DNA from 3 places in the Streptomyces sp. AB3(2024) genome. Region 1 is predicted to be linked to each of the others. Evidence: riboswitches for the same ligand, from Rfam matches in the RefSeq annotation. Region 1 holds a riboswitch; each other region holds the start of a gene.
What was found. A riboswitch is a leader RNA that binds a small molecule or an ion and turns the genes downstream of it on or off. The one in region 1 is predicted to bind cobalamin.
Positions count from the first base shown of each region.

Region 2: linked by a shared signal. The riboswitch ahead of ACEPPI_RS37155 (ABC transporter substrate-binding protein) and the one ahead of ACEPPI_RS24070 (acyl-CoA thioesterase) in region 1 are both predicted to bind cobalamin.
Region 3: linked by a shared signal. The riboswitch ahead of ACEPPI_RS01350 (energy-coupling factor ABC transporter permease) and the one ahead of ACEPPI_RS24070 (acyl-CoA thioesterase) in region 1 are both predicted to bind cobalamin.

Region 1 covers NZ_JBGWAB010000067.1:9,388-12,651, forward strand. Annotated here, with positions in the region: gene ACEPPI_RS24065 (agmatine/peptidylarginine deiminase) at 1-767, shown strand, start outside; gene ACEPPI_RS24070 (acyl-CoA thioesterase) at 910-1,338, opposite strand; cobalamin riboswitch at 1,470-1,706, opposite strand; gene ACEPPI_RS24075 (SpoIIE family protein phosphatase) at 1,769-3,264, opposite strand, start outside.
Region 2 covers NZ_JBGWAB010000176.1:1,289-4,552, forward strand. Annotated here, with positions in the region: gene ACEPPI_RS37150 (FecCD family ABC transporter permease) at 1-1,013, opposite strand, end outside; gene ACEPPI_RS37155 (ABC transporter substrate-binding protein) at 1,010-2,011, opposite strand; cobalamin riboswitch at 2,046-2,189, opposite strand; tRNA gene ACEPPI_RS37160 (tRNA-Arg) at 2,263-2,346, opposite strand.
Region 3 covers NZ_JBGWAB010000002.1:89,742-93,005, forward strand. Annotated here, with positions in the region: gene ACEPPI_RS01340 (hypothetical protein) at 1-347, shown strand, start outside; gene ACEPPI_RS01345 (flavodoxin family protein) at 379-1,101, opposite strand; cobalamin riboswitch at 1,216-1,434, shown strand; gene ACEPPI_RS01350 (energy-coupling factor ABC transporter permease) at 1,463-2,164, shown strand; gene ACEPPI_RS01355 (energy-coupling factor ABC transporter substrate-binding protein) at 2,161-2,532, shown strand; gene cbiQ (cobalt ECF transporter T component CbiQ) at 2,536-3,264, shown strand, end outside.

The DNA.
Region 1 (3,264 bases):
GCTGGATGCGCGACAGCGGCCCGGTCTTCCGTACCGACGGCGCCGGCGGACTGGACGCGGTCGGCCTGAACTTCAACGGCTGGGGCAACAAGCAGACCCACTCCAAGGACGCCCTGGTCGCCGGGCGGATCGCCTCCTACGTCGGCGTCCCGTTCACCGCCGCCGGCCTGGTGGGGGAGGGCGGCGCGGTCGAGCAGGACGGCGCCGGCACCCTGATGGCGACCCGCAGCAGCCTGGTGAACCGCAACCGCAACCCCAACGCGTCGCAGGCGCAGATCGAAGCCGCGCTGTGCGCCGCCTACGGCGCCTCCAAGGTGATCTGGTTCGACGGCGTGACCGGCCAGGACATCACGGACGACCACGTCGACGCCACCTCGCGCTTCCTCGCGCCCGGGAAGGCCCTCGTCCAGATGCCGTTGGCCTCGGACAACGACGCCTACGCCAAGGACGCGCGCCAGCAGTTCCAGGTCCTGTCCGGGGCGACGACCGCGGGCGGTGCCCGCATGACCGCCGAGAAGCTCCAGGGCCCCGACTACAACCTGATCCGCTCCACCAACCGGGACTTCCTCGCCTCCTACGCCAACTACTACGTGTGCAACGGCGCCGTCATCAGCGGCCAGTTCGGCGACACCCAGGCCGACGCGGCGGCCCGGGCCACGCTGACGCGCCTGTTCCCGGGCCGCGTCGTCGAACGGCTCAACATCGACCGCCTCGGCACCGGTGGCGGCGGCATCCACTGCGTCACCCAGCAGCAGCCGGTGCCGTAACGGCCCCACCGCCCGACGGAGCGCGGCGCCCGGCCCGCGACCCCGCGGCCGGGCACCGCGCTCACGCGCCCGCGCGGCCGCCGTGGAGACCGAGGTCCCGGCGGAGCGGATCGCGGTGGGCCGCGGGGCCCGGCTCGCCCCGCTATCCCTCCAGCAGGCCCGGGACCCGGCGCGGCCGCCCGTCGGCGTCGATGGCGACGAAGGTCAGGCGGGCGGTGGCGACTTCGGTGGCCGGGCTGGTCGTCGCGTTCCAGCGTTCCGCGGTGACCCGTACGGCGACGGTCATGGAGGTCCGGCCGGCGCGGTCCAGTGTGGCGTGGACGGTGAGGAGGTCGCCCGCGCGGGCGGGGGCCAGGAAGGTCATGCGGTCCACGGACACCGTCACGGCGGGACCGTCGGCATGGCGGCCCGCGGAGGCGGCGGCCGCGTCGTCGATCAGCTTCATGACCACACCGCCGTGGATGGTCCCGTAGAGGTTGGTGTCGTGCTCGCTCATGATGTGGGCGAGGGTGACACGGGAGTCGGCAGATGACTTGTGGGCCCGGGTGCCCGTGGTGATGTCCGCGGTCACGGAACTCTCCTTCGCGAGTCGTGCGGATGCGGTCCCGACGGGCCGGACGCGGACGCGCAGGAGCGGCGGGCCGCGCGAGGCGCCCGCTGCCGCCGGCCCGCCCACGAGGCCATCGGGATCTCCGTACGCGGTCTTCGCGTACGGGCAGCGGCAGGTCTTCGGACTCACGGGCACACCTGCCGGCACTCCTGCTTCCGCCGGCGGGCACCTACTGGCCGTCGCTTCCCAGGACCGTTGTCCGGTCCCAGTGCGTATGACGGCGGTCGTTCCCGCTCACCGCTGCGGGGCAGTCCCGGATTCCCACCGGGTTCCCTCTTGCGACGCATCCCGCCTGGCGGACGGGGCGAACCAGCTGCCCTCACACCTTAGGGGCGTCGCCGCGCCCCGCGCACGGCGCCCGGGGCACCACCGACCGCCGATGGAGCGCCGTTCAGTGCGGGCGCGCCCCGGTGGTGGGCGGACGGGGGAGTACCCGCGCGATGACGAGGGCTACGTCGTCGGTGGCGTCACGGTGACGCAGGGCGGCCAGGAGGCGGTCGCAGGTCGCCTCCGGGGGGAGATCCGGATCGGCGAGGAGGCTGAGGAGCAGGTCGAGGCGGTCGTCCAGGGCCTCGTCACGGGTTTCGACGAGACCGTCGGTGTAGAGGACCAGCCGGTCACCGGGCAGCAGGTCGAGGACGGTGGACGTGAACCCGGCGTCGCCGAGGCCGCCCGCGCCGAGCGGCACCCCGGCCGGAAGGTCGGCCAGCGCCGGCGCCTGCCCCGACCTGACGACGACCGGGGGCGGGTGGCCCGCGAGGGCGACGCGGCAGCGCGAGCGGTGCGGGTCCCAGGTGGCGTAGACACAGGTCGCCATGGTCCCGTCGAGTTCGGCGGTGATGTGGTCGAGGTGGCGCAGGACCCGTGCCGGGTCGAGACCGAGGTCCGCCAGGGTACGGGTGGCCGTGCGCAGTTGACCCATGGTGGCGGCGGCGTGGACACCGTGTCCCATCACGTCGCCGACCACGAGGGCGGTCTTGTCCCCGGGCTGACGGATCGCGTCGAACCAGTCGCCGCCGATCCCGCTGGCCGCCACCGCGGGCTGGTAGCGGTAGGCGATCTGGAGACCGGCGGCACGCGGCGGGGGGTGGGGGAGGAGATGTCGCTGGAGGGTCAGGGCGGTGTCGGTGGCGTGCTGGTACCAGCGGGCGTTGTCGATGGCGATGGCGGCGCGGGTGGCCAGCTCGCCGGCCAGGGTGACATCGTCCTGGTCGAAGGGGAGCGGATTGCGGGTGCGCAGGAGGCCGACGGCGCCGAGGACCTGTCCGCGGGCGGTCAGCGGTACGGCCAGGTAGGAGTGCGCGCCCTCCCGGCGGAGGAGGTCCGCGGCGGCCTCGTCGCGCGCGATGCGCGCCAGGTCCGCCCCGGTGATCCGCGGCACCAGGACGGGGCGCCCGGTGCTCACGCAGCGGGTGACCAGGCGCTCGGCCGGATACGTGGTGCGCTCGCCCACCGGGTCCGCGGCGCGGACGGCGTCCGTCCCGTAGGACGTCGCCACCGCGAGGGCCATGAAGAGCGCCTGCCCCGTCCGGGGTCCGGGCGTCGTCGCCACGCCGCCCCCCAGCACGGAGTCGAGGACGTCGACCGAGGCGAGGTCGGCCAGGTCGGCCACGACGAGGTCGGCGAGCTCGCGGGCCGTGCGCTCCAGGTCCAGGGTGGTGCCGACGGTCACCGACGCCCGGGCGATGAGGCCGAGGCGCCTGCGGGCCTCGGTGGCCTCCCGGGCCGCGCGGTAGCTGTCGGTGACGTCCACGACCGCCAGGGCGACACCGATCACCCGCCCGCCGGGGTCCTCCAGCCGGTAGTACGAGCCCGACCAGGCATGCTCATGGTCCGGGTCCGCGGGTGTGCGCCCGATGCCGTACTGGTCCAGCAGCGGTACGCCGG
Region 2 (3,264 bases), on a different contig from region 1:
CTGCGCAGCATCCACAGGAAGAACGGCCCTCCCACCAGAGCGGTGACCACGCCGACCGGTATCTCCTCGGGCGCGGCCGCCGTACGGGCCAACAGGTCGGCCAGCGTCAGGAACACGGCCCCGCCCAGCGCGGCGACGGGCAGCAGCGCCCGGTGCCCGGCTCCCACCACCATCCGGGCGGCGTGCGGAACCATCAGCCCGACGAAGCCGATCGCCCCGCTGGAGGCCACCAGCACCCCGATGACGAGGGAGGTGAGCACGAACGCGGCGGCCCGGAACCGGCCGGTGTCCAGCCCGAGGGTGTGCGCGCCCTCCTCCCCCGCGAGCAGCAGGTCCAGGGGCCGGGCCAGGGTGACGAGCACACCGGTCCCGACGAACAGCGCGGCCGCGGGCAGGGCCAGTTCGTCCCAGCGGGCCCCGCCCAGGCCGCCCAGCGTCCAGAACAGCACCGAGCGCATCTGGTCGGGGCTCGCGGACAGTACGAGCACCAGGCTGGTCAGGGCGGAGAGCACGTACTGCACGGCGACTCCGGCCAGGATCAGCCGGCCGGTGGTCATGGTGCCGCCCCTCCGGGCCAGGGCGTAGACGGTGACGAGCGCGGCCATCGACCCGGCGAACGCGGCGAGCGGCACCCCGGCCCCGCCCGCGACCCCTGCGGCGCCCGCGCCGGCGGCCGTACCGAAGACGATGACGAGCACGGCCCCCGCGGAGGCGCCCGAGGAGGCGCCGAGCAGGAAGGGGTCGGCGAGCGGGTTGCGCACGAGGGCCTGGAGCACCGCGCCGGCGACGGCGAGTCCGGCGCCGACGACCGTGCCGAGCAGGACGCGCGGCATGCGGACGTCCCACACGATGGAGGCGAAGGCTCCGCCCTGCGCGTCCGGTCCGGCCAGGACGAGGTCGAGGACCCGGCCGGGGGCGATCCGTACGGGCCCCAGGGCGAGCCCGGCCACCGCCGAGGCCGCCAGAACGGCGGCGAGGATCAGGAGGACGGCGGCGGTCCGGCGGCGCCTCACGCGGCGTCGGGGTGCAGTTGGCGGCCCAGGGACTCGACGGCGTCGGCGACGCGTACGCCGAGCACGGCGGAGGAGAGCGGCAGCACGACGAACCGCCGGTTCTTGACGGCGGGAACCTGAGCCAGCGCCGGGTCGTTGAGCAGGCGCTGCTTCTTGGACTCCACGGTGGTGCCGCCGTAGTCGTAGATGAGGACGACCTCGGGCTTGCGCTCGATGACCTTCTCCCAGGACACGTCGCCGAAGGTGTCGTCGAGGTCGGCGAAGACGTTCGTGCCTCCGGCGAGGGTGACGATCTCGTTGCCGATGCCCTTGCCGCCCGAGGTGAAGGCGGAGCCCTCGCCGGAGTCGTAGACGAAGACGGGCGGCCTCGGCGCGTCCTTCAGACGTGCGGTGACGGCGTCGACGCGGCGCTGCTCGTCCTCGACGAGGGCCGCTCCGCGTTCGGGCACGCCGAAGGTCCGGGCGACCTCGGTGATCTCGGTCTTCAGCTGGGCGAGGCCGACCGGGCCCCGGGTGCAGTACTCCACGCTCAGCCGGGAGCCGATGCCGGACCGGGCGAGCCCTTCACGGTCCCGGCCCTGGCCCTTGTCGAAGGCGCTGGCGTAACCGCCGTACACGAAGTCGGGGTCGGCTCCGAGGAGCACCTCCTTGGAGGGGTATTCGCCGGCCAGCACCTTGATCTTGTCGTAGGCGGGCCGGTAGGCGGGGAGCACGGAGTCGTCGAGGTAGGCCGTGCCGACCATCCGGTCCTGCAGTCCGAGGGCCAGCATGATCTCGGTGGCGTGCTGGTTCATGGTGACGGCCCGCTCGGGCGGGGCCTGGTAGGTGCTGGTGACACCGCAGTTGGTGACGGTGTACGGGAACCCGGGCGCGGGCCGCGCTCCGGGGCCGGGCCGGGCCGCACCGGCGGGTCCGTCGGCCGGCCCGCCGCACGCGGCGAGCGGAACCAGGAAGGCGAGGGCGGCGATGGAGCGCAGGGTTGCGCGGGAACGCGACATGGCGAGGCCTCTCCGGGGGATCCTCGTCCCCGGTCGAAGTGAAGAGGCGGCGCGTCAGTGTCTGACTCCCGGGGCCCGCGGGTGGGCGGAGCTCCGGTCACAGTGGCGGGACCGCACCGGATTCACACCGGTTTCCTGTCCTGCGCCGCCTGGGACAACCCGCACAAGTCTGCCAGATGCCCCCTTTCCCCCGAACGGGGGTCCACAGGTCCAACGCAGCCGGCCGCCACCGCGCTCCACGCACGAACGGCAGGGGACGACAGGAGTCGCGCCTGTGACCCGACCCGCGGTTTCGCAGACCGCTGCCACACTGTTTCCGAGCCTGCTCCGACCTCGACTGAGGCGACTGCCGCCGATGCGACCCCCAGGGAAGGGTGACGAGCCGGATCGCGACACTCCGAACAATCCTGTAGAGCGCTGCTGTTGGAGGCCTGACCGTTCCACTGTTCCGGAATCCCCCCTGTCATATGCCTACCGTCGCCCCGCCTGCGGGTCTACGGTGCTGTCACCGGACCATCCCGGGCCGGCGCCCCCCCCGGCTCCCCACGGGAGGGGCGCCGCGCGCCTGGTGCCAGACATCAGCGGTCCACATCCCGGACCCGCCGACGGGTCGGGGTGCGCTGCTACTGCGGCCATCCCTCGTCGCTCATGCACTGCCGGAACGCCCGGTCCCTCTGTGTCGCCGTATACCCGTTGGCGAGCCGGTCAAGGGTCGCGTCGCCGCTGCCCTGCCCATCAGGCCAGGCCCGGGCAGCCTGCTCAGCGCAATGCGCGTGCGCCTCGAGCCGGGTCGCGGCCACGGCTCGGCCGTTTCCACCGCCACGCTCAGTGTTCACCGCAGAGACCGCGTCGCGCCCGTCCCCGCCGGCCGTCCCGTTCGGGCCTTCAGGCCCTTGCGGACCCTGAGGGCCGAGCACGATGGGATACGCCGAGCATCGCGTCCGGTCGGCGGCAAGTGCCGGCATCGGCGCCCTCGGCGAGGCCGCGGCGTGCAGCCTGCGGGTCGGCAGGGTTGCAGCGGGTCCGGGTATCCCGGCGCGGTGATCAGGCCCCGGTTCCGCCCCACAGGTCGCGCATTCGCAGCCGCTCCGGGACCCGGAGGCGGGCGGGGCGAGCGCGGGGATCGGACTCGCGTTTCGCTTCCACGTTCCGGGTCCGGCCTCGCTGTCAGTGGTGGCGGATAGCGTGGACGTATCATCCGCGAGCAGTTCCTGACTTGCGGGGACGCTGCGGGCTGCAGCTGCACGGCGCCG
Region 3 (3,264 bases), on a different contig from region 1:
GGATCGTCATCGACCTCCGGGGCTCCGTGCCCCCGGTCACCGTCACACCCGTCTCCCAGCTGGTCTACGACGGGTCCGGCAAGCCCGTCCCGCTGGCCGGGAAGTACTTCCTGGAGATCCGCCTGCACCCCGCCGCCGGTCACGACGACGCGGGGCAGAACGTCTACCAGGGCCCCAAGCTCCAGAAGATCTCCCTCAGCAAGCTCAAGGGCCTCGCCCTGACCGGCGACTACGAGGGGTACGTGACCTTCGGCGCCGCCTTCGACACCAAGCCCGCCTTCACCACCTCGGTCCTCCACTCGCCCGAGCGGTACGTGGTGGACGTCGCGCACCCGAACACCTGCTGAACCCGGCGGCCCGGCCCGGGACGCCGCACCGCTAGCGGTGTTCCGGGTTCGGGAAGTCGAAGCGGCAGCCCGCGTCCCACAGGGAGCGCTGGTTGCCGTGTGCGGGGATGCCGCCCGCGCGCTTGAGGAGGGCGGCGAGGTGCATGAGGTTCCAGGACATGAAGGCCGTGTTGCGGTTGGTGAAGTCGTTGTCGGGGCCGCCTGATCCGGGATCCAGGTAGGAGGGTCCGGGGCCGGCCTCGCCGATCCAGCCCGCGTCGGCCTGGGGCGGAATGGCGTAGCCCAGGTGCTGGAGGCTGTAGAGGACGTTCATGGCGCAGTGTTTGACGCCGTCCTCGTTGCCGGTGATCAGCGCTCCGCCGACCCGCCCGTAGTAGGCGTACTGGCCGCGGTCGTTGAGCAGGGAGGAGCAGGCGTAGAGCCGCTCGATGACCTGCTTCATGACGGAGCTGTTGTCGCCGAGCCAGATCGGCCCGCAGAGCACGAGGATGTCGGCGTCCATGATCTGGCTGTAGAGGACCGGCCACTGGTCGCTCTCCCAGCCGTGCTCGGTCATGTCCGGCCAGACCCCGGTCGCGATGTCGTGGTCGACGGCCCGCACCAGTGAGGTCCGGGCGCCGGCCGCCTCCATGACGGCACGGCTCTTCACGATCAGGCCCTCGGTGTTGCTGGTCTCGGGCGAGCGCTTGAGGGTGCAGTTGACGTAGACGGCGGAGAGGTCCGAATAGTCGAAGCCCTGGGTGTCGGCAGCCATGCGCCCCACCCTTCCCGGGGCCGGCGGGGGCCGCCAGCGGACCGCGTCCGTCCGGGCCGCGCCGGGTGACGCCCGTACCGGATCCGGCCACCCGAACGGCCGAATCGAGGCGGGTTGTTACCGGTCCGCCCCGGCGACTAGGGTCAGCTGGCCTTGGTGTTCGGGAAACCGGTGGGAAACCGGTGCGGCCCTCGCCACTGTGATCGGGAAGTCCGGCTCTACTCCTGCGGGAAGCCACTGGGCCCGCGCGGGAGACCGCACGGCCCCGGGAAGGCGGAGCCAGGGCATCAGTACCCGTGAGCCAGGAGACCGGCCGGGGCGCGTCGTCCATCCACGAGGTGCTGGAGAGGTCTCTCTACCCATGCATATAGCCGAGGGGTTCCTGCCCCCCTTGCACGCGGTCGCCTGGGGCGCCGCGTCCGCCCCGTTCGTCGTCCACGGAGTCCGCGCCCTCACCCGCGAGGTGAAGGCCCATCCGGAGAGCACGCTGCTGCTCGGGGCCTCGGGGGCGTTCACCTTCGTCCTGTCCGCGCTCAAGATCCCCTCGGTGACGGGCAGCTGCTCTCACCCGACCGGTACCGGGCTCGGCGCCATCCTCTTCCGGCCCCCCATCATGGCGGTGCTCGGCACGATCACCCTGCTGTTCCAGGCCCTGCTGCTGGCGCACGGCGGGCTCACCACCCTCGGTGCCAATGTCTTCTCCATGGCCATCGCCGGACCCTGGGCCGGCTACGCCGTCTACCGGCTGCTGCGGAAGTCCGGTGCGCCGCTGATGGTGACCGTCTTCCTGGGGGCCTTCTTCGCCGACCTCGTCACCTACTGCGTGACCTCCGTCCAGCTGGCGCTGGCCTTCCCGGACCCGGGCAGCGGCTTCCCGGGCGCGCTGGAGAAGTTCGCGGGGATCTTCGCCCTGACGCAGATCCCGCTCGCGGTCAGCGAGGGGCTGCTGACTGTGCTCGTGATGCGCCTGCTGATGCAGTCCAGCAGGTCGGACCTGGTCCGGCTCGGGGTCGCGAAGCTGACCGGCGCGGCCGGCGCGCAGCAGGGGGCGGCGGTCCGATGACCCGCAACGCGAAGATCAACACCCTGCTGCTGTTCCTGGTGGCCGCCCTGGCCGTGCTCCCGCTCGCGCTGGGGCTCGGCGACGGCAGGGAGGAGCCGTTCGCGGGCGCCGACGCGCAGGCGGAGTCGGCCATCACCGAGCTGAAGCCCGACTACGAGCCCTGGTTCTCGCCGCTGTACGAACCCCCGTCCGGGGAGATCGAGTCGGCGCTGTTCGCCCTCCAGGCGGCGCTCGGCGCGGGCGTGCTCGCGTACTACTTCGGCGTGCGCAAGGGTCGCCGGCAGGGCCTCGCCCAGGCGGCCGCGGCCTCCGCGGCCCCGGGCGGGCCCGCCACCGGGTCCGCCACCACGACCGTGGCGGAGTCGTAAGCGGTGCTGCCGATCGACGTGGCGGCGCACGGCAGCCGCTGGCGGCGCCGTCACCCCCTGGAGAAGGCCCTGCTGGGACTCGGCCTGACCGTCACCGCCGTGTGCCTGCCGCCCTGGCCCGGCGGGCCGCTGGTCGCCGCGGCGACCCTGGCCGTGCTGCTCGGCCCGGCCGGCGTGGCGGGGCGGCAGCTGTGGCGGGCCTTCCGGGTGCCGCTCGGCTTCTGCGTGACCGGGGCGCTGCCGCTGCTGGTGTCGCTGGGCGGGCCCGCCGGATTCGTCTCCCTGGCGCCGGACGGACCCCGGCACGCCGGGGAGCTGCTGCTGCGCACCTCGGCGGCCTCGCTCGGCGTGCTCCTGTTCGCGTTCACCACCCCCGTCTCGGACGTACTGCCACGTCTGGTGCGGGCGGGGGTGCCCGCCCCCGTGGTGGACGTGGCCCTCGTGATGTACCGGATCGGCTTCCTGCTGCTGGACTCGATGGCGCAGGTCCGCCGGGCGCAGGCGGCCCGGCTCGGGCAGAGCGGCCGGGCGGCGGTGTGGCGTTCCCTGGCCGGGCTCGCGGCGACCTCCTTCGTCCGGGCCTTCGACCGCGCGGGCCGGCTCCAGGAGGGGCTGGCCGGGCGCGGCTACGACGGCGCGCTGCGGGTGCTCGTCCCGCGAGCGGCGCTGTCCTGGCGGTTCCTCGCGGCCACCGCCGCCCTGCTGACCGTCCTGGTCGCGGGGACCCTCGTA